Regions from separate parts of the Variovorax sp. VaC1 genome, predicted to be linked through region 1. Evidence: predicted binding sites of a transcription regulator. Region 1 holds the regulator's gene; each other region holds the start of a gene.
The links. Region 1 encodes sigma-54, which starts transcription at its own class of promoters, with help from an activator protein. Its sites were predicted from a motif close to TGGCANGNAANCTGCTTT; they were not measured.
Positions count from the first base shown of each region.

Region 2: the regulator sigma-54 is predicted to act here: its motif matches at 3,945-3,962, upstream of ACGLHS_RS31045 (DUF3567 domain-containing protein).
Region 3: the regulator sigma-54 is predicted to act here: its motif matches at 3,665-3,682, upstream of ACGLHS_RS23225 (CmpA/NrtA family ABC transporter substrate-binding protein).
Region 4: the regulator sigma-54 is predicted to act here: its motif matches at 3,300-3,317, upstream of ACGLHS_RS21070 (pilin).

Region 1 covers NZ_JBIGLT010000007.1:47,216-52,712, reverse strand. Annotated here, with positions in the region: gene lptA (lipopolysaccharide transport periplasmic protein LptA) at 1-326, shown strand, start outside; gene lptB (LPS export ABC transporter ATP-binding protein) at 323-1,117, shown strand; gene rpoN (RNA polymerase factor sigma-54) at 1,272-2,870, shown strand; gene ACGLHS_RS25795 (phospholipase D family protein) at 2,881-4,482, shown strand; gene ACGLHS_RS25790 (LysE family translocator) at 4,513-5,157, opposite strand; gene ACGLHS_RS25785 (hypothetical protein) at 5,301-5,497, shown strand, end outside.
Region 2 covers NZ_JBIGLT010000009.1:262,057-267,553, forward strand. Annotated here, with positions in the region: gene ACGLHS_RS31035 (beta strand repeat-containing protein) at 1-2,514, shown strand, start outside; gene ACGLHS_RS31040 (ChaN family lipoprotein) at 2,611-3,426, opposite strand; gene ACGLHS_RS31045 (DUF3567 domain-containing protein) at 3,624-3,902, opposite strand; gene ACGLHS_RS31050 (DUF3108 domain-containing protein) at 4,021-5,223, opposite strand; gene ACGLHS_RS31055 (fumarylacetoacetate hydrolase family protein) at 5,369-5,497, shown strand, end outside.
Region 3 covers NZ_JBIGLT010000006.1:57,422-62,918, reverse strand. Annotated here, with positions in the region: gene nirB (nitrite reductase large subunit NirB) at 1-439, opposite strand, end outside; gene ACGLHS_RS23235 (ABC transporter ATP-binding protein) at 468-1,277, opposite strand; gene ntrB (nitrate ABC transporter permease) at 1,274-2,218, opposite strand; gene ACGLHS_RS23225 (CmpA/NrtA family ABC transporter substrate-binding protein) at 2,229-3,473, opposite strand; gene ACGLHS_RS23220 (nitrate- and nitrite sensing domain-containing protein) at 3,821-5,104, opposite strand; gene tsaD (tRNA (adenosine(37)-N6)-threonylcarbamoyltransferase complex transferase subunit TsaD) at 5,219-5,497, shown strand, end outside.
Region 4 covers NZ_JBIGLT010000005.1:236,747-242,243, forward strand. Annotated here, with positions in the region: gene ACGLHS_RS21060 (pilus assembly protein) at 1-1,643, shown strand, start outside; gene ACGLHS_RS21065 (hypothetical protein) at 2,265-2,516, shown strand; gene ACGLHS_RS21070 (pilin) at 2,755-3,243, opposite strand; gene ACGLHS_RS21075 (3',5'-cyclic-nucleotide phosphodiesterase) at 3,448-4,251, opposite strand; gene ACGLHS_RS21080 (CHASE2 domain-containing protein) at 4,281-5,497, opposite strand, start outside.

The DNA of each region.
Region 1 (5,497 bases):
TCAAGTTCATCCGCAATGCCGAGATGCGCCGCCTGCTCGGCTCGACGCCGAACGACGAGAGCCACGGCGCCCTGATCGTCTACGACCAGAGCAACGACACCTACACGGTCAACGGTTCCACCGTGCCGCCGAACACGGCGGTCAACGCGTCGTCCCCGACCGGCCGCGTCAAGACCATCCTCACCCCCAAGGCCGCCCCGGCGCCCGCGGCCGGCGCCTCCGCCCCGGCCGGCGCGAAACCCGCGGCTCCGGCGCCCACCCCGGCACCGGGCAAGGGCCTGCGTTCGACCACCACGCTCGGTGGCGAGGGAGAAACCCGCAAGTGATCGAAACCGCTGGAACACAGGACGCCAACGGCACGCCGGGCAGCCGCTTGGTCGCGCGCGGCCTGAAGAAGACCTACGGCAGCCGCACGGTGGTCAAGGACGTCTCGCTCGACGTGCAGAAGGGCGAAGTCGTCGGACTGCTGGGGCCGAACGGTGCCGGCAAGACCACCTCGTTTTACATGATCGTGGGCCTGGTGCGTGCCGACGCCGGCGACATCACGATCGACGGCGAGCCGATCGCCCACATGCCGATCCACCGCCGCGCCCGCATGGGCCTGAGCTACCTGCCGCAGGAGGCCTCGATCTTCCGCAAGCTCACGGTCGAGGAAAACGTGCGCGCCGTGCTGGAGCTTCAGAGCGAGCCCGACGAAAACGGCAAGCTCGTGTCGCTGTCGAAGGCGCACATCGAAGAGCGCCTGTCCGAACTGCTGGCCGACCTGCGGGTCGACCACCTGCGCGATTCGCCGGCGCTTGCGCTGTCGGGCGGCGAGCGCCGTCGCGTCGAGATCGCGCGCGCGCTGGCGACCCAGCCGCGCTTCATCCTGCTGGACGAGCCCTTCGCCGGTATCGACCCGATCGCGGTCATCGAGATCCAGCGGATCATCAGCTTCCTGAAGGAACGCGGCATCGGCGTGCTCATCACCGACCACAACGTGCGTGAAACGCTGGGCATCTGCGATCACGCGTTCATCATCAGCGACGGGCATGTGCTGGCACAAGGCACACCCTCGGAGATCGTCGACAACGCCGAAGTACGCAGGGTGTACCTGGGCGAACACTTCCGGATGTGATCGTGCGGCGAGGGTCAAGGATGAACGTGGCCGTCATCCGAGCGGAGCTCCTGCGCGGAGGGTGTCGCGCACGGCCGCCCGAAGCGGCTTGCCCGCTACCGGCAGGGGAGTGGCATGGCGCAAAGCGCGCAGCCTGGGGGGGAGCCGTTTCCTCATGAAGCAAGGGCTGTCCCTTCGCGTCTCGCAGCATCTCGCGCTCACCCCCCAGTTGCAGCAGTCGATCCGGCTGCTGCAGCTCTCCACGCTCGAACTGAGCCAGGAGGTGGAGCAGATGCTCGACGAGAACCCGTTCCTCGAACGCACCGCGGAAGAAGCGGCGCGCGAGGAATTCGGGCTCGACGCCGTCGACACGCCGGTCCCGCGCGATGAAGCGGGCGAGGCCGGCGAAGGCGACTTCTCCTCCGCGCCCAGCGCCAGCGCAACGACCGCGTCCACCGACACCGCCTCGGCAGCCGACACCGACGGCCCCGCCGCCGAGATCGCCGAGCGCGAGCCCGACTGGGAGGGCGACGGCACTGTCGACATGGCACCGGACGACAGCGAGTGGGGCAGCGACGCACCCGCGCGCCAGAACAACCTGGGCGACGACGAACGCGCCGACGCCACCGAGCTCGCGCGCAGCCAGGAGTCGCTGCAGTCGTTCCTGCACCGCCAGGCCCTGAGCCTGCGCCTGGGCGAGAACGACAGCGCCGCGCTGCGCTTTTTGATCGAATCGCTCAACGACGACGGCTACCTCGAAGACTCGCTGCCGGCCCTGGCTTCGGGCCTGGCGGGCGACGACAACGACCAGTTCGACGACCTCGTGCACCACTTCCAGGTGGCGCTCGGCCTGCTGCAGAGCCTGGAGCCCGTGGGCGTGGGCGCGCGCGACCTGGGCGAGTGCCTGTGCATCCAGCTGCGCGCGCTGGCCGCCGAAGACGCGGGCGAAGACGAAGAACTGGCGCAGGTCTACAAGATCGCCGTTGCCATCTGCAAGCAGCCGATGGAGCTGCTCGCGCGGCGCGACTTCAAGCGTCTGGCCACGCTCACCCGCAGCAGCGAAGAGCTGGTGCGCTCGGCGCTGCAGGTCATTGCGCGGCTCGAACCCAAGCCGGGGCGCCGCTTCGTCGACGTCGAGCGCAACATCGTCATTCCCGACGTGATCGTCACCAAGACCGGGCGCGGCACCAACGTCAAGTTCCGCGTCATGCTGAACCCCGAGGTCATGCCGCGCCTGCGGGTGCACGACATCTACGCCGGCGCGCTGAAGTCGCACAAGGGCGAAGGCAGCCAGGCGCTGTCGCAGCGGCTGCAGGAGGCGCGCTGGTTCATCAAGAACATCCAGCAGCGCTTCGACACCATCCTTCGCGTGAGCAACGCCATCGTCGAGCGGCAGAAGAGCTACTTCGTGCACGGCGAGCTGGCCATGCGGCCGCTGGTGCTGCGCGAGATCGCCGACGAGCTGGGCCTGCACGAATCGACCATCTCGCGCGTGACTACCGCCAAGTACATGGCCACGCCGTTCGGCACGGTCGAGCTCAAGTACTTCTTCGGCTCGGCGCTCGGCACCGAGACCGGCGGCAATGCGTCGAGCACCGCGGTGCGCGCGCTCATCAAGCAGTTCGTGAGTTCCGAGAGCATCAAGAAGCCACTGTCGGACAGCCAGATCTCCGAGATGCTGAAAGAGCAGGGCATCGAATGCGCGCGGCGCACGGTGGCCAAGTACCGCGAGGCGCTGCGCATCGCGCCCGCGAACCTGCGCAAGGCTTTGTAGAAAGCCGCCGATGGCTCGTCGCCTGCTGTCGCGTTGTGGGCACTGGGTTTTCGCCATGGCGGCCGTGCTCCTGTTTGCTGGCTGCGCCACCTTGCCCGACGAGGCCCCGCGCCCGCCCACCAAGGCCATGGCCGTCTCGGCCGACACCGCGCTCGGCAAGATCGCGCTGGCGTCGCAGCCCGACCCCGACCTGAGCGGCTTTCGCCTGATGCCCGGCGGCGACTTCGCCTTCGACACGCGCATCCAGCTCGCGCGCCGCGCCCAGCGCTCGCTCGACGTGCAGTACTACCAGATCGAGAACGACGAGACCGGCCGCTACCTGCTGCGCACCCTGCGCGATGCGGCCCAGCGCGGCGTGCGCGTGCGCCTGCTGATGGACGATCTCTACACCTCGGGCGAAGACGAACTGCTGCTCGGCCTGGCCGCCACGCCCAACGTGGAGCTGCGCCTGTTCAACCCGTTCCCGGCCGGGCGCGGCAGCCTGCTCAAGCGCTTTACCGCCTCGCTGTTCGACTTCGAGCGGGTCAACCGCCGCATGCACAACAAGCTGTTCATTGCCGACGGCGCGATGGCGGTGGCGGGGGGGCGCAACATCGGCAACCAGTACTTCACGCGCACTTCGGGCGAGAACTTTCTCGACCTCGACACCTTCGTCACCGGTGCGCTGATTCCGCGCCTTGGCGTGCTCTTCGACCAGTACTGGAACAGCGTCTATGTGCGGCCGATCCAGTCGGTGGTGACCAGCGGGCTGTCGCGCGAAGAACTGCAGAAGCGCTTCGACGCCGCCACTGGCCCCGACACCACGCCGCCGCCGCCCAAGCCCGCGCCCAACGACGTGCTCGGCTACAGCCCGATGGTCGAAGACCTCGACGCCGGCAAGCTGGGCCTGATCTGGACCACCGCCGAGGCCTACGCCGACTCGCCCGACCGCGTGATCGGCAAGACCGCGTCGTACGGCGGCGTGCCGCTGCTGGACGTCGACAGCGTGCGCTACAACGTGGTCGAGCAGATGCGCCGCGCGCGCTCCGAGGTGACCATCGTCTCGCCCTACCTGATCCCCGGCGCCACGGGGCTGGAGGTGATGCGCGAGATCCGGGGGCGCAACGTGAAGATCAGCGTCGTCACCAATTCGCTGGCTGCAACCGACGAGCCGCTGGTCCACACCGCCTACCGGCGCTACCGGCCGGACATGCTCCGGCTGGGCGCCGATCTTTATGAACTGAGTTCGACGCGCACGCGGCGCAGCGTGCGGCTGGGGCTGTTCGGCACCTCGGTCGGGCGGCTGCATGCCAAGTCGGCGGTGATCGACCAGCGCATCCTGTTCGTCGGCTCGATGAATTTCGACCCGCGCTCCGAGTCGCACAACACCGAGATCGGGCTGTTCATCCGCAGCCCCGAAATGGCGCAACAGACGCTCAAGCTGATCGATGTGCTCAAGCAGCAGGGCGCCTACCGGCTGCGCTTTGCCGAAGGCAGCGATGGCTCGCGCATCGAGTGGGTCAGCGAAGAGGCCGGCAAGACCACCGTGCTGCACGAGGAGCCCGATTCGGGCTTCTGGGACCGCACGATGCTCGAACTGCTGGCGCCGCTCACGCCCGAGAGCCTGCTTTAGCCGCGCGGGCGCCGCCGGGTCGGCTTCTCTTCAGTTGCCGCCGCGCACGGCCGACCACACCAGCCGCAGGCCCAGGAGGCCCATCACGCCGCCGGCGGCCCGGTCGATCCAGGCCTTGTAGCGCAGGTAGGCGGAACGCGGCGCCGCCGATGAGAGCGTCAGCGCGACGATGGTGTACCAGCCCGTCTCGATGCAGAAGATGACCGCGGGCACCGCCAGCGCCAGCACCAGCGGCACCTCGCGCGGCAGGAAGGCCGCGAAGATGCTCGCGTACACCACCGCCGTCTTCGGGTTGCTGACCTGCGTTGCCAGGCCCAGCAGGAAGGTGCGTCCGCCCCGGCGGTGCTGGCGCGGGGAGTCGCCGGCGTCTGCCGCCACGTTCAGCGGTTGCCGCGCCCCGCGCCAGATCCGGATGCCCAGGTAGATCAGGTAGGCGCCGCCGAAACCCTTGATCGCCAGGTAAAGGCCGGGCACCGCCAGGAACGCGGCCTGCAGGCCGGCCAGCGCGGCGATCGCGAAGACCAGGCCGCCGGCGCCCATGCCCAGCGCCGCCGCCAGCCCGTCACCGCGCGAGGCCACGGCCGTGCGCGCCACCATGACGAAACTGGGGCCGGGGCTCATCGCGCCCACGGCCATCGCGCCGGCGATACCTAGCAGGGAAAGGGTGTTGTTCATGGGTTCTGGCTCCTGGTAGTGCTTTGAAATGCGAGAACAACGTGCAGAAATGCACGCTCATCGGGGCATGAAAAGTAAACTGTAAGTAGTACTTTGGTTTCTTTTCATTTACATTTTCTCCATCGGACCCCGCGATGCGCAAAATGAAAAACCTTCTACTTCTCGCCGTCTGGGCCGTGGTCCTGTCGTTTCTGCTCGGTTTTTTCTACTGGAGCGACGCGCCGGTTTCCGAGCAACTGATCTTCGGCGCGGTGATGACCCTCGTCACGGGCGCCTGGATGCTCGCGCTGCTCAACCTCCCGCGTGCCGCCGCTGCCGTTCGCCAGCGCTTGAAGTCGTC
Region 2 (5,497 bases), on a different contig from region 1:
ACGACCGCGGTGCAGAACCTGCAGCTTTCCAGTGCGTCGGTCACTTCGCTGACCGGACAGGAAGGCCCGTCGCTCGGCCTCAAGGACGGCGTGCAGGTGGTGCTGGGCGGCAACGTCACGAACTCGCAGGTTGCCGTCGACGGCAACGCGGTGGGTGGCTCGGCCACGGGCAACGCGGCCACCAACGGCATTGCCGTCAAGGGCAACGTCATCGCGGTGGGCGACGGCCTGCCGGTGGGCGGCGCGGGCAGCGTCCCGGGCACGGCCCTCACGGTGGCCGACCATGCGCTGTCAAACATCCAGCTGGTGACGGGCACGGCGCCGATCTCTTCCAAGGTGGCGGCGGCCTTCGGCGTGGACACGGCGCCCGGCGCGGTGATCTCGGGCGCGACGCTGAGCGTGTCGGGCAACACGCAGAGCGCCAAGGCGGTGGCCAACACGGCCACCAACAGCATCGCGCTGACGGCCACCGATGTGTCGGCGCGCTCCGCGCTGCAGTCGGGGCAGGCGAGCCTTGCGGCGGTGGAGTCGCGCTCGTTCACGCAGGCCTTTGCGCCCGCGTCGGTGTCGGATTCGTCGGTGCGCATCGCCAACAACAGCAACTCGGCGCTGAGCGTCGTCAACGACGTGGCCAACAAGGTCGCCGTGGTCGGCGGCACGAGCGGGGGCTCGGCGATTCCGGCGGTTGCGGTGCAGGGGCTGGTGCCCGGCCTTTCCGGCGCCGTGGGCGACCAGGTGATCGTGAATCGCCAGTCGGCCACGACCTCGGCCACCAGCACCGCCGACACCGCGCTCTACAACGAAGACCGCGCGGTGGCGCCGGTCAACAGCACGGGCGTGGTCAACAGCGCGTTCGCGATCACGGGCAATACCACCGCCGCCGAAGCGACGGCCAACCGCGCGACCAATGCGGTGTCGCTGTCGGGCGGTGCCACGCAGGCGGCCAAGACGGCGGTGCTGAACGCACAGGACAGCAGCGCAGCGGTGACCGGCAATGCCAAGAGCGTGGCCGAGCTCACGCTGACGGGCAGCACCGCGCTGAAGAACAGCAGCGTCACGCTGGACAACAACAGCGTCGGCGGCGCGGCCACCGGCAACGCGGCAACGAACAGCATCGACGTCAAGGGCAGCACGGCCAGCAGCGGCATCCCCGCACCGGCGACGGTGGCCACCGGACCGGCCTCGGCCGTGCTCGTGACGGCCGACCATGCGCTGGCGAACGTGCAGACGGGCACCGGCGCGGTGTCGTCCACCGTGACGGGCAGCGTGGGCATCCACACGGCAGCGCTGTCGACCATCGAGAACGCGACCCTGAGCGTCTCGAACAACAGCCAGAGCGCACGGGCCGTGGGCAACACCGCGCTCAACAGCGTGAGCGTGGCGGGCGCCAATGTGCCGGCACGCACGGCGCTGCAATCGACGCAGTCGGGCACGGCCGCGGTGACGGCCTCGTCGGCATCGACGCTGTTCGCGCCGGTGGCCTCCAGCGGATCGTCGATCCGGCTCTCGGGCAACAGCAACACGGCGCTCGGCGTGATGAACGACGTGACCAACACGCTGGCCGTCGGCGCGACCAACACCACGCCGCCGGGTGCGACGGGCGCGGTCTCGCTGAGCGAAACCGGCAGTGCCGACAACGTGGTGGCCACCGGCGACCACCTGCTGTCGAACCGCCAGAGCGCCGCGTCGACGGTCAGCAGCACGGCCAGCACCTCGCTGTCCAATGACGACCGCCTCGTGCCGGGCACCGCGGGCCTGGCCAGCGGCGCGCTCACGATCTCGGGCAACAGCACCGTGGCCGAGGCTGCGGCCAACCGCGCCACCAACACGGCGTCGGTGGCCAGCGATGCGGTGCAGGGCGCCAGCGTGGGCATCGTCAACACGCAGGGCAGCACGGCCGGCGTGACGGCAACGGCCAGCACGGTCGCGACCGTGGGGCTGTCGGGCGCGGCGCCGCTCAACGGCAGCAGCGTGAGCCTGGACGGCAACACCACCTCCGCGCTGGCACGCGGCAATGCGGCCACCAACGTGCTGACGTCGAGCGCCGGCAGTGGCTACGGCCCGGCCGCCGCCACCGGCTCGGCCAGCCTGGTCGCATCGCCGCTGGCGCTCAACGCGGGGGCCAGCGCCGCCATCCTGAACAGCCAGAACAACGCGGGCGCGGTGACGGCTTCGAGCGTCGGCACGAGCTACCAGGTGGCGCTGAACGCGACCAGCCTGCCGGGCACCACCGGCAGCACGGTCGGGGTGACGGGCAACACGCTGGCCGCGCAGGCCTACGGCAACAGCGCGACCAACCGCGTGACCCAGACGGCGCTGAACACCGGTGCGCCGAGCGCGGCGGTCGGCAACTACCAGGTCAACACCGGCGCGGTCACCGCGAGCGTGACCAACGTGACCTTCGGCGTGGGTGTGTCGGGTGGCGTGGGCAACAGCACGCTGCGCACGACGGGCAACCAGATCACCGCGTCGGCGACGGGCAACTCGGCGGTCTCGTCGATCGCCAGCCGCTGAGGAAAGAAAGCGCAAGGGCCGGCTGCCGGGCGTGGGCCCGCAGCCGGCTTGTTTTTTTCTTGTGTTCCTGTCTGCTTGCTTCTCTGCTGCGCCAGCTCAGCTCGGTCGATTCGGCCGCTTGAGCTCGGCGCAGTAGTCTTTTTCAGGCAGCGGCGGCGTCTGCCAGATGCTGTCGTATTCGCCCGCCACCACGTTGGCAAGGGAAGGCGCGGCCAGCATGCGCACCGTGACGGTCTTGACGTCGTCCGGCAGGTGCTGCGGCACGCCGAGCGTGCGCACCACGTGGCCGGCACCGGCGATCAGCAGCACCGTCTTGCCCGGCTGCCGGGCCTTGACGATGGCCTGCGCCATCGCGCGGTCGCGGCCGACCTGGATGCGCGTCATCGGGACGATCTGCGATTCGGGGAGCATCTTGCAGTGGCCCTCGCGCACGGCGCTCTGCTGGGCGGCGTAGGCCTCGCGGCTGAGTTGCGCATCGAGCGACACGTCGGCCATCGCGTCCTTCATGTGCGCGCGCTGCAGGTTGGCGCCGATCACGGGCACGCCGGCGCGCACGGCGGCCATCACGGCGGGGCCGTAGCTGGCCCAGGGCCAGGCCTTGTCGTTCCAGTCGAGGGCGGCCTGCACCTGGGCCTCGCTCGCGCTGGCGGCCACGTGGGCGGTGCCGCGACCTTCCTCGGCCATCTCCAGCGCCAGCGCGGCGAGCTGGCCGCGCTCGGCCAGCGCCTGCACGGCTTCGCGTTCCATCGCATGGTGCTCTGGGGCATCGTGCTGCTCGCCCAGCAGGAGGGCGTCGGCCGGCAGCAGGGCGGCGATGCGGCGCGCGACGGGTGCATCGGCGCCGGGTGTGGGTGTCGCGGTCGAGCCGCTGGAAAGCGCCGCGCAACCCGTGAAGGCGGTGGCGGCAAGCATCGGGAACAGGAGTCGGGAGGCCCGCGCGGGCCAGTGTCGAAGGAAAGGCATCGCGCCATCCTATGCCCTCGGCGCCTGCTCGTCGTGCCATCCAATCGCGCTTTTCGGTGTCCGTGCCCTGGCGTTTTCCGGCGCCCAAAGAAAAAGCGCCCCGTGGGGCGCTTTGCTGCTTGCCTGATCGAGCGGCCGGGGCCGGCTCAGTGCACCAGCACCGGCGTGTGGGCCAGCTCGGCATAGCCTTCGAGCGTGTCCTCGACTTCTTCCTGCGTGGGCGTGTTGAGCTGCCAGGCGGCGATCTGCTGCTGGAACAGTTCGGCCCAGGAGCCGTCGAGGTAGACCTCTTTGCCCGAGCGCTTGTCCACGATCTCGAAGCCGTGGCGCTCCAAGGCCGGCACATTGGGCTTCGCGGGCTCGTCGCCTTCATTTGGCTGCACGTGCACGACGACGAAGGACTCCGAGTCGTAAAGCATGTTCATGGCGGGCCCTGTGAGGATGTCGATGGCGTTCATGAGGGTTAGATAGCAATCAACGCGCCAGTTTCAAGAACAGTTGTCGTAAGGCCTCTTCCGGGAACTGGTTTATGAGCTTTTTGCCTCAATTCGCCAGCCCTTCGGGTAGGGATTTGCGCAATTGGGCGTCAGCGAAGTTGCCGTTGGGCTCGGTCTGCTTGATCCGCACCGGCAGGTAGCCGTACCCCGGGGCCAGCCAAAGCTCCAGCTTGCTGTCGAATTCCTGCCGGGGGCTGCGGGTGAGCTTGCGGGCCGTGTATTCGCCGGCCGGCAGGCTGAGCTTTTCTTCTTCGCCGACCACGAAGACCCACACGCCGGCATCGCGCGGCCCCACCGTCTGGACCGAAATCTTGCTGCCCGCCGGGTAGCGGCCCGGGTCGCCGGCCAGCAGGCCGCCCAGCTGCATCATCACGCTGAGCCGGTCTTGCGCGCCCGCCAGCAGCGGCACGGGGGGCGCGTTGTTGCTGAAGATCACCTGCCCCTGGTCGCGCACGAAATGCGAGGCCACCTCGGCCTTGCGGCTCTCGGAGTAGCGCTCCGGCTCGATGCCCGAGGGGCCGATCCGGCCGGTGCTGTGCTGGCTACGGATGGTGCTGAACAGCAGCTTGAGCGTCAGCCGCGCGTCGTAGCGGCTGCCGTCCTGCAGCCAGACCAACTCGCCGAACACGCCTTGCATCGGCGAGGCGCCGTCCTGCCCGGTGGCCGTGAAATCGAGCGTGACCGAACCCGGTATGCGCAGCGACTGGGTGCCGACGATGTTGCCGGACGCAGGGTTGGCGGCACCGGCCGTGGCGCCCGGGGGACTGTCCCCGGTGCCGCCCGCAGCCGCTGCTGCTGCACCAGCGGGGGCGCTGGCGGCGGCTTCCGGCGGTTTTGCTCCTGAATCGGTAGCGGCTTGTGCAGTCAGGTCGGGCGTTTCCGGGGGCGGAGTCGTCGGAATGTCCGGTTCCGACGTGGTCGCCTCGGGCGGCGGCACCGGCTTCGGCCGGGGCACCGACGGCGCGCGGGGCCGCCTCGGCTTCACTGCCGCCGGCGGCTTGGCTTCGACCGGCGCGGTGGCGGCCGGCGCCGCGGGCTTGTCCGAGGCCGGCGGCGCAATCACGATGGTGCGGGTGATGAACTTGTTCGCCAGCGGCGACGGCTCCGGACCCATGGCCGTCGTCGGCGCCAGCCCGAGCACCAGCACGTGGACCAGCGCCACCGCCAGCGTCAGCCCGGCCAGCACCCGCCAGGACGGACGACCAGGCAGGCCAGGAGGCAGCGAAGTGGGGGCGACGAGCGTCGACATCAGTGTGTGGAGTGGGGGCCGGGTGCCGAGGTTCACGAAGACCATCTCGGTACACTGCCGCCCGTTCAACCAGTTTAAGTGGGAGCGGCATCGCGATCTGCCTTCGCGCCGCTTCCGCGCCACGCACCGCTTCACGCTCCGCATCATGAAACTCGCCACCCTGAAGGACGGCTCGCGCGACGGCCAGCTCGTCGTTGTCTCGCGCGACCTCACGCTCGCCCACTACGCCACCGGCATCGCGAGCCGCATGCAGCAGGTGCTGGACGACTGGGGC
Region 3 (5,497 bases), on a different contig from region 1:
TGGCGGTTTCGATCATCAGGTTCGTGTCGGCGATGTCGCGGTAGGCGATCACGCCGTCGAGCTTCGCGCCGGGCACGGGCAGCATGAAGGGGTTGGAGCCGGTACACAACAGCAGGCGGTCGTAGGCGGCCTCGGTGCCGTCCTCGGCGCGCACGATGCGCTTGACGCGATCGACCGACGCCACCTTCTTGCCGGCATGCAGCGTGATGCCGTTCTCTTCGTACCAACTCCAGGGGTTGAGGATGATCTCGTCCACCGTCTGCTCGCCGGCCAGCACGGGCGACAGCAGGATGCGGTTGTAGTTCGGGTGCGGCTCGGCGCCGAACACGGTGATGTCGTAGAGGTCGGGCTCGACCTTCAGCAGCTCCTCGATGGTGCGCACGCCGGCCATGCCATTGCCGACCATCACGAGCTTCTGTTTCTTCACGCGCATGTCCATGGTGTTGTGCTCCTGCGGACGAACGGCTTCAGGCGGCGGTCTTTTCCACATGCGCCTGGCGCGTGTAGAGAAAGTCGATCACGGCCTTGCGGGCATGGACGTAGGCCGGGTCTTCGGCCAGCGCCACGCGGTTGCGCGGACGGGCGATGTCCACCGCGAGCACGTCGCCGATGGTGGCGGCCGGGCCGTTGGTGAGCATCACGATGCGGTCGCTCAGCAGCACAGCCTCGTCGACGTCGTGCGTGACCATGACGACGGTGCTCTGCGTTTTCTGCACGATGGCCAGCAGCTCGTCTTGCAGCTTGGCGCGGGTGAGGGCGTCGAGCGCGCCGAAGGGCTCGTCCATCAGCAGCACCTTGGGCTCCATCGACAGCGCGCGTGCAATGCCCACGCGCTGCTTCATGCCGCCGGAGATTTCGCCGGGGCGCTTCTGCGCGGCGGGTGTGAGGCCGACCAGTGCGAGCGCGGCATCGGTGCGTTCGCGCAGCTGGGCCTTGGTTTCCGAGGCCGCGAACACGCGCTCGACCGCGAGGTACACGTTCTCGAAGCAGGTCAGCCAGGGCAGCAACGAATGGTTCTGGAACACCACCGCGCGCTCGGGGCCGGGGCCCTTGATCTCGCGGTTGGCGCACAGCAGCACGCCTTCGGTGGGCGTGGTGAGCCCGGCGATCAGGTTCAGCAGCGTCGACTTGCCGCAGCCCGAGTGGCCGATCAGCGTGATGAACTCGCCCTTGGCCACGTTCAGGTGAATGTCGCGCAGCGCGAGGAAGCGGCCCTTGGGTGTCTTGAAGGCCTGTTCGACGCCGTGGATCTCGATGTACTTCGAGTCATCATTCATGACTTCACCTCTTCGAACGTGAACGCGGTGGCCAGCTTGATGAGCGCGAACTCCAGCACCAGCCCGACGATGCCGATCACGAAGATCGCGATGATGATGTTGGCGACGTTGAGGTTGTTCCACTCGTCCCACACCCAGAAGCCGATGCCGACGCCGCCGGTCAGCATCTCGGCCGCCACGATCACCAGCCATGCGGTGCCGACCGCGAGCCGCACGCCGGTCAGCATGTAGGGCAGCACGGCGGGAAAGAGGATCTTGGTGAGGATCTTCCATTCGCTCAGGTTCAGCACCTTCGCCACGTTCATATAGTCGCTGGGCACGCGCTGCACGCCCACGGCGGTGTTGATGACCATCGGCCAGATCGAGCAGATGAAGATGGTCCAGATGGCGGCCGGGTTGGCGCCCTTGAACACCAGCAGGCCGATGGGCAGCCAGGCCAGCGGCGACACCGGGCGCAGCAGGCTGATCAGCGGATTGAACATGCGCGAGAGAAACTCGAAGCGCCCGATGGCAAAGCCCGCCGGAATGCCCACCAGCGCCGCCAGGCCGAAGCCCAGCGCCACGCGCTGCAGCGACGACAGCACGTTCCAGCCCACGCCCTGGTCGTTCGGGCCCTTGCTGTAGAACGGATCGCTGAACACCGTGAGCGCCTGTTGCCAGGTGGCATACGGCGTGGGAAAGCCGGTGGTGCTGTTCATGGCCACCAGTTCCCAGATCAGCACCAGCAGGCCGAAGCCGGCGAGCGGCGGCAGCACGCGCATCCAGAAGGCACGCAGGTCGATCGGCGCGCGTTGCTTCTGCTCCCTCTCCTTCTTTGGGAGAGGGTTGGGGTGGGGGGCAACCTCGGCGCGGGGCACACCCTCGCTCCTGCCCTCTCCCGTACGCTGAAGAGGGGGCGCAAGGGACGTATCCAGGGGCGAATGAAAGACGGCACTGACCATGTTGTTCTCCCTATGCATGAAGCTTGAACGAATCGGCGTATTTCTTCGGGTCCTTGCCGTCCCACACCGAGCCGTCGAACAGCTTGCTGGTGCGCATCGCGTCCTTGGGCACCGGCGTCTGCGTGGCGGCGGCGGCCTGCTTGTAGATGTCGATGCGGTTGATCTCGGTGGCCACCTTCAGGTAGTCGGGGTGGTCCTTCAGCAGGCCCCAGCGCTTGTGCTGCGTGAGGAACCACATGCCGTCCGACAGGTACGGGAAGTTCACGGCGCCGCCGTTGTAGAACTTCATGTGGTTGGGGTCGTCCCAGCTCTTGCCCAGGCCGTTGGTGTAGCGGCCCAGGATGCGCTGGTTGATGGCATCGACGCTGGTGTTGACGTAGCTCTTGTCGGCGATGGTCTCGGCCATCTTGTTCTTGTTCTGCAGGCCGGCGTCGATCCACTTGCCGGCCTCGAGGATGGCGGCGGTCACGGCGCGCGCGGTGTTGGGGTACTTCTTCGTGAAGTCGGCGGTGCAGCCGAGCACCTTCTCGGGATGGTCCTTCCAGATGTCCTGCGTGGTGATGGCCGTGATGCCGATGCCGTCCATGATGGCGCGCTGGCCCCAGGGCTCGCCGACGCAATAGCCGTCCATGTTGCCCACGCGCATGTTGGCCACCATCTGCGGCGGCGGCACGGTGATGTTCTTCACGTCCTTGAACGGGTCGATGCCGGCCGAGGCGAGCCAGTAGTAGAGCCACATGGCGTGCGTGCCGGTGGGGAAGGTCTGGGCGAAGGTGTATTCGCGCTTCTCGCTGGCGATGAGCTTGGCGAGCGAGGCGGCATCGACCGCGCCCTTGTCGGCCAGCTTCTTCGACAGCGTGATGGCCTGGCCGTTGTTGTTGAGGGTCATGAGCACGGCCATGTCCTTCTTCGGGCCGCTCAGGCCCAGGTGCATGCCGTAGACCAGGCCGTAGAGCACGTGGGCCATGTCGAGGTCGCCGTTGGCCAGCTTGTCGCGCACGCCGGCCCAGCTCGCTTCCTTGCTGGGGACGATCTTCACGCCGTACTTCTTGTCGATGCCCAGCACCGAGGCCATGACCACGCTGGCGCAGTCGGTCAGCGGGATGAAGCCGATCTTCACTTCTTCCTTTTCGGGCTTGTCCGAGCCCTGGGCCCAGACGGCGGCGCGCAGCGCGGGGTCGATGCCCACGGCGCCGATGGCGGCGGCTTGCAGGACGCGGCGTCGGCTGAGGCGGGTTTTGAGCAGGTCGGTCATGGGGCGGGCTCCGGTTGAAGGCGGGACAGATGACAAAGAAAAAGCAAAGCGAAAAACAAGAAAGGCGTCCTCACCGCGCGGGGCTGCTCGAAAACGAGCCCCGCGGATAAGGACGCCTTTGTCCGGTTCGGTGGGTGACACCCGCCATTGGGTGCCGCCTGCCTGGAGACCTGGTGGTCTATGGCTTCAGTGTTGCAAGCTGTGTGCCAAGCTGACGGATGCCTGATTTGCTATGAAAAGGGTAGCTGGCGGTGCAAGGCCGTTGCGGGCGGCATGGGCCTGAGGCCTCTTGAGACGTGAGATGCACGCTTGTTGTGCACTGCACCAACTCGAACCGTCTTCGGCCTTCAGCGCGGGGGCGGTGTGTCGAGCGGCAGGTAGTCGGCCATCGCCAGCACCGACTCGGCCACATCGACGAGGCGACGGTTCTGGTTCATCGCGGTCTGGCGCAGCATCTTGTGTGCCTCTTCTTCGCTCAGGCGTCGGTGCGCCATCAGCAGGCCCTTGGCGCGCTCGACGATCTTGCGTTCGTTGAGCGAGGCACGCACGGTTTCGAGTTCGTCGCCCATGGCTTGCAGCCGGTGCGACTGCTCCTGGACCATGTCGAGCACCGAGCGTTCCAGGTGGCGGCCGAACTGGGCGGGCGCGGCGGCCTGCGCGTCGGCGTCGTCGAAGAACATGGCGCTGTTGTCGGCCTGTGGTGCCAGGGTGCCGAGCACTTCCTGGTACTTCTGCAGCTCGCTGCGCGCCTGCGCGGTCTTGTGGCCGCACAGCGCGCGCAGGTCGGCGGCCAGGCGGTCTTCGACGGTCTTCATGGCGTCGATGCGGCGGGTGCAGCAGTCGAACCACGTCTGGCTCAACTGGGTGCCGGCGATGCCCGCGGGCGCAGCCGGCGCGGACGTGGCGCCCATGCGGCGCATGCGTTCCAGCTCGGCCAGCGTGGCGTCGGACTGGCTCTCGCGCCAGAGCACCAGCAGTGCCGCGTCCGAGAAATCGGTGAAGACCTGGAAGCAGCGCTCCTGCGATTCGATCAGGTGCAGCCATTGCAGGCGCTGTGCTTCGTCGCTGCGGCCTTCCGCCAGTGCGGCGGCGCCGAATGCGCGCTCCTGGCCCGCGAACTCCTTGCCCTGCATGAAATTGAACATGGCCACCAGCAGGCGGGAGATTTCGGGGTCGGTCGCGCCATCGGCCGCTTCGAACACCACCGACAGCAGGCCCGCGATGAGCTTCGCGAAGGCGGCGGTGGCTTGCGCCGGCTTCAGTTCGAGCGCACCGATGCGGCGGCGCAATGCGGGCAGCGCGTCCAGCCCCGGCAACACCCAGGCGATGCGGCTGAAGAGGCGGGCACCGTTGCCGGGGCCGGCGCGGTGCCGGGCCTCGGTTTCGAGCTGGTCGAAACCGGCGCGCACTTCCTGTTCGAGCGACAGGCATTCGGCGATCTGCGGATCGCGCTGGTCGGCGAGGCGGCCGCCGCGCGAAGCCAGGAATACGTTCGACATGCCGCGTTCGCGCTGCAGTGCATGGACCAACCGGCCGATCACACCGACCAGGTCGCTGGTGCGGGCGAGCTGGTCCAGCTCGTCGATTTCGCAGCGGCGGGCGGCGATCAGAAAGTTCAGTCCGGATTTCATGGTGAGGCAGCGCGCGAAGGGCAGGGGGCACAGCGTCACTGCAACATCCGTGCCTCGGGGCGCCGCTTGTCCCTTGGCGGGCGTGCCCGGCAGGCGCCACCTACACTCGGCGCCATGCTTTTGTTGGGAATCGAATCATCCTGCGATGAAACCGGCGTGGCGCTGGTCGAGTCGCACGGCAACGCGCTGCCGCTGCTGCGTTCGCACGCGCTGCACAGCCAGATCGCCATGCACCAGGCCTACGGCGGCGTGGTGCCCGAGCTGGCCAGCCGCGATCACATCCGCCGCGTGCTGCCATTGACCGAGGCCGTCATGGCCGAGGCGGGCCGTTCGCTGGGCGAGATCGACGTGGTGGCCTACACGCGCGGCCCGGGCCTCGCGGGCGCGCTGCTC
Region 4 (5,497 bases), on a different contig from region 1:
CGGCCAGCCCCCCCGGCCCGAGCGACAGAGCCGCTGTGATTGCCTATTTGCGGGGCGATCGCACGGGAGAAGGCAACGGCAGCAATAGCGCACAGCCCTACCGCACTCGTACGCATGTGCTAGGGGACATAGTGAACGCCGAGCCGACCTATGTATCGGCCCCGCGCTCTGGCTACACCGACGCAGGCTACGCCACCTTCAAGGGCGGTGCGGCCGCCAATCGCACCAAGGTCGTCTACCAAGGCGCCAACGACGGCATGCTCCATGCCTTCGATGCAGGCACGGGCAACGAACTGTGGGCCTATGTACCTGGTCGCCTGTTCGACACCAACCTGTCCACAAGCTACACCTCGACCAGTGCACTGGTAGGGCTGACGCAGCAGTCACTGTTTCAGCACCGCTTCTACGTAGACGGCACGCCCACGGCCACCGACGTCGACCTTAGCAATACCAGCGCCAACCAGCCCACGCCTCCTGCCGCCAACTGGGCCACGGTGCTCGTCGGCAGCCTGGCCAAAGGCGGAAGAGGCTACTACGCCTTGAATGTGACTGACCCTTCCGCCAGTTCGGATGCCACCGTGGCCAGCAAGGTGATGTGGGAGTTTCCGAACGCCAGCACCACCAGCGCTGTCGCCAAGAATGTCGGCTACACCTATGGCTCGCCGCTCAATGTGAAGACCAAAGCGGCCGGCTGGGTCACGCTGGTGACCTCGGGCTACAACAATGGCTCGGACACTGGCGGTGATGGTGCCGGCCATCTCTTTGTCTTGGACACGGCAACGGGCAAGTTGATCAAAGACTTGAGCACCGGCGTTGGCACGAGCGCGGCTCCCAGCGGGCTGGCAAAGATCAGCGCCTTCCTCACGAACCCCGGCGTCGACGATACGGCGGACTATGTGTACGGCGGGGACCTGCTTGGCAATGTCTGGCGTTTCGACCTATCGGATGCGTCGAGCACCAACTGGAATGTCAAGCAGTTGGCGACGCTGGTAGACAGCAGCGGCAATCCCCAACCCGTCACGGGAGCACCCGAATTGGGTGTGGTGAAGAACAAGCGCATGGTCTTCGTCGGCACCGGTCAATACCTCGGCACCACTGACATTCCAGGCACCACGGGCGCCAACACCAATGCAACGCAGGCGCAGTCGTTCTACGGCCTTCTGGATGACAAGTCTGCCACCCCGACAATCACGCCGTTGCGCACGCAGCTTGTCCGACAGACGGCCACGTTGGCGGATCCAAACATCAATGTGACCAGCAATCCGCTGGATCTCACGGCCAAGAAGGGCTGGGTGTTGGACTTTGCGACAACTCCAGCAGGTGAACGTGCTTACACGAGCCCCGTGCTGTTCCAAGGTGTACTCGCCTTCACGACCAACATACCGTCAAGCGATCCTTGCTCGCCAGGAGGAAGCTCGAATCTTTACTTCCTGAATTACGCCAACGGCGGGGCCATACCGAACCTGAGCAGTCGCGTCATAGGCAAGGTGCTGGCGAGCCGTGTGCAGCCTGAAGGATTGCCGAATGGGGCGGTGAAGATCCTTGTGCGTACGTCTGATGGAAAGACCAAGGCCTATGACGTGGCGGTGCCGTCTTCGACCACGCCGACACGCATCATGTGGCGGGAAGTCATCACGAACTGAGTGCCCCAGCCTTGCCACAGGTCCCATAAAGGAAACGGCGTTGGCGATAGACGCCCAATGATGAGACTCATTGGGCATTTTCAGATTGCTCGGTCGTTCCTGTGAATCTGCGATGAACGGACTTCATCGACACGGGCGATCCCCATTGCCGCCCGCGCAGCTTCAAGCCCTGCTCGCACGCACGCTCATGAGACAGCATCTCGGCTTCCCGCGGCAGATCGGCCGCGATCTAGAGCACGTGCTTCCGATGCTTCTCGCCACCTATTGCTGTCGCCATGGCTGCACCGCAGCCGCGAATTCAACTGCGCCAGCTTGTTTTCGGGGAGGTTCCTTGCGCGGGGCCGGTCGCACAGCCCTGCATACGGCCAACGGCTTCCTTGCGCATGAGCATAGGAGAGCATCCACTTGGCTGCATGACGTGATGCACACGGAAACGAGGCAGGTCAAGGCGGCACTCGCAGTCCCGATACTCGCTCGCGAGCAATCTTCACCTTCGCGTTGTCTCTAATTGAGAGGCTGCCATAAGGGGTGTTCATGTACGCAGCCCTGCACGGCCAAGACAACTGAAGTTGTCACAAAAAGCCAGCAGAGAAAGAAAAAGCAAACGAGAGCGCAAACAGCATGGTTTGCTCGCTGCCTTACCTGAAGCACGAATTCATTTCAGGCCATGTGTTACCTTCGATGAAAAACATCCAGGATGAAAAACCGATGGACAAGCTTAAATCAGAATTCTGCCCCTTAATTTCCAAAGAGGTGTTGCAGGCCAATGCAAGCAGGCTGGCCGCGCAGCCTTGGCACTCAGGTGTCAAGCGGCGTGGGCCCCCTTCGCAGCATCAAGCATCTGATCCTAAGCAACGCTCGATTGCTACATGAGCGGAGCACGCGCGGAGCTCAGCCTGGCAGTGATGGTCTACAACTTGAAACGGGCTTTCAACATGAAAGGCACAACCTGGATGCTGCAGGCACTTCGGGGTTGAAGCCCTTCGCGCAGTCCTTCGCGCGCCCAAATGAAAAATGCCCCGCTATCACGGGGCATCTCGAACTTGGCGACAGGCAGACTATTTACACAGCCTCTGCAAAGGCGGCCTCAATAGTTCGCTGAAGACGCGATTTAGATCGGGGAGCCAGCAGCACCACAAGTCTTGGGACGAATCGAGACGTCGACAGTGGATTCGCAGGTCCACTTAGACGAATTGACGGCATAGAGCAGCTTGTAGGTAACAGTCTTGCTGACAAGTTTCGGGTTGACTCCAGTGGCATTGAAGGTCACGACAACGGTGCAGCCGCCAGTTGCAGTTGCAGCTCCACCTGCGGTCGTCTTGAGGACGTACTTGCCAGCAATGCTGGTGTCTTGGCCGATATCACCAACCACACCGCCAGAGTTGTCGGGACAGGTGTTGTCCTGCGGGAAGCTCAATTCGATGTTCTTCTTCACACCGTCGGCAAGCGTCGTTGCTTCGGTCAACTGAGCCTTCGCCGTGTAGTCTTGATACGCCGGCAGAGCCACAGCAGCCAAAATACCAATGATCGCCACAACGATCATCAATTCGATAAGGGTGAAACCCTTTTGCACATTGCGTGCGATAGAACGACGGTTCATTCATTAACTCCAGGTTGGTTTGTAGAGCCCGGGAACCAGCCCGGAGCGCAGTACCTTCCGCAGCATCCGTGCCACCCACTCCCTGGGGCCAACACCGCCCAAACCCGTCACCTTTGTCCACCTTGGCGTTACACCAAGTGACACAATTTGCGTCAAGATGCTACAAGCAGTGACAAATTTGTCATGCCATCGCATCGCGAGCCGTCAAAAAGTCAGAATCCCATCCGCCTTCAGCCAGCGTATATCCCGCTGCGCCAAACCCGCCACCTGATGGTCGGCCAGCGCGCCGATCTGGCTCATGATTTCGTCGGTTTCCGCCGGCTTGGTATGGGTGATGTAGATCGGGTATTGCTTCCCCGGATCGATGTGCGTCAGCTCGTCCGCCAGCACCGCGGGCGACAGGTGCAGGCTGCGCTCGGCCAGTGCCTGCTCGCGGCTGCTGAAGGCGGTCTCGATCACGAGCATAGCCACCTCGATTGCATTGACGCGATCCCAGAACGGCGCGTTGCGCTCGGTGTCGCCGCTGAAGACCCAATGCGCCCCGCCTGAAGCCCTTCGCACCGCGAAACCGCAGGCCGGCACGGTGTGCACGGCCGGCAGCACTTCGATGAGCTTGGGCGCACTGCTGCCCAGCTGCAGCATCTGCCCCACGGCAATGTCGTGAAAGCTCACGAAGGGCGCTTCAGGGCTCGGAATGCTCTCGAAGTCGGGCCAGATGACGTTGTTGAACACGTGCGCGCGCAGCGCTTCGATGGTGGCGCGCAGCGCATGCACACGGAGCGGCTGCGTGCGGCGGCTCCCCACGGCATCGAGCATCAAGGGCAGCGCGGCGATGTGGTCGAGATGGCTGTGGGTCAGCACGACGTCGTCGATGCTGGCCATTTCGTCGAGCGTGAGGTCTCCGACACCGGTGCCCGCATCCACGAGCAGATCCGTGTCGACCAGAAACGAGGTGGTGCGGCAGTCTTTGGCGATGGCGCCCGAGCAACCCAGCACACGAACCTGCATTGTGAGAGACCCCTTGTATGTGTCTGTCGTCATTTGGTTTCGAACCGGGTTGCGCCGTCCCAGTTCGGGTCTTGCGGGCGCAACGCCATCGAGGCTAATCGCTGGGCGTAGAGCTGGTAAAGGACTTTTTTGGCATCGGCAGCGAGCAGGGGAGCCAGCAAGTTTCGGCCCACCGCCCAGTCCTGCCGGCGGTAGGCCGCGAGCACGCCGGCCCAGTGTTCGAGCTGCTGTTGCGTCTGCTGCACCGCACCAGCCGTGCGTATGCCCAGAGGCGTAAAAACAGAAACGATCTGCGCTTTTCCCTTGACGCGCACGCTGTCGAGTTCCTGCCAGATGAAGTCGGGCGCCGACTCGCGGGTCGCGCCGCTGGTCACGATCTCGACGCCGTAGTGCCCGCTCAGACCCTCGAGGCGCGACGCGAGGTTCACCGCATCACCGACGACGGTATAGCTGCGGCGTGCGGTCGAGCCCATGTCGCCGACGCTCATCACGCCGCTGTTGATGCCGATGCCCACGCTGATCTCCGGCCGCCCGCTGGCGCGGTGCATGCTGTTGATGTCGCGCAAGGCATCGGCCATGTCGAGCGCCGCACGCACGGCAAGCGCCGCGTGATCGGGCGTGTCGATCGGTGCGCCCCAGAAGGCCATGACGCAATCGCCCATGTATTTGTCGACGGTGCCGCGGTGCGCACTGATCACGTCGGTGAGCCGGCTGAAAACGGTATTCAGAAAAGCTTGCAGCTCGGCCGGTGCCATCTGCTCCGACAGGCGGGTGAAGTCGCGCATATCGCAGAACATCACGGTCATCGGCTTGCTCTCGGCGCGCATGCTGTAGCGGTCGGGGTGCACGAGCATTTCGTTGACGAGTTGCGGCGGCACGTAGGTGCCGAAGAGCCGAACCAGACCGCGCCGCGCGCGCGACTCGACGAAATAGCCCCAGCTCATGTTGAGCACGAAGGCGAGCGCCGTCGTGGCGAGCGCCGAGGCCAGCGGCAGCACGAGGCTCTCGCCCACATAGAGCCAGACGTTGATGCCGATCAGCGCGGCGCCCGTGCCTGCCGCGAGCAACACGGCGCGCGATGCCGACAGCAGCGACAGCCCGAACGCCAGCACGAGGCCCGCGACCAGGATGGTCAGCACCTCGTAGCCGGGCGCGTAGTCGGGCACCGCGAGCAGGCGGTGGTCGAGCAGGCCCGACACGATGTTGGCGTGCACCTCGACCCCCGGAAACGCCGCGCCCACAGGCG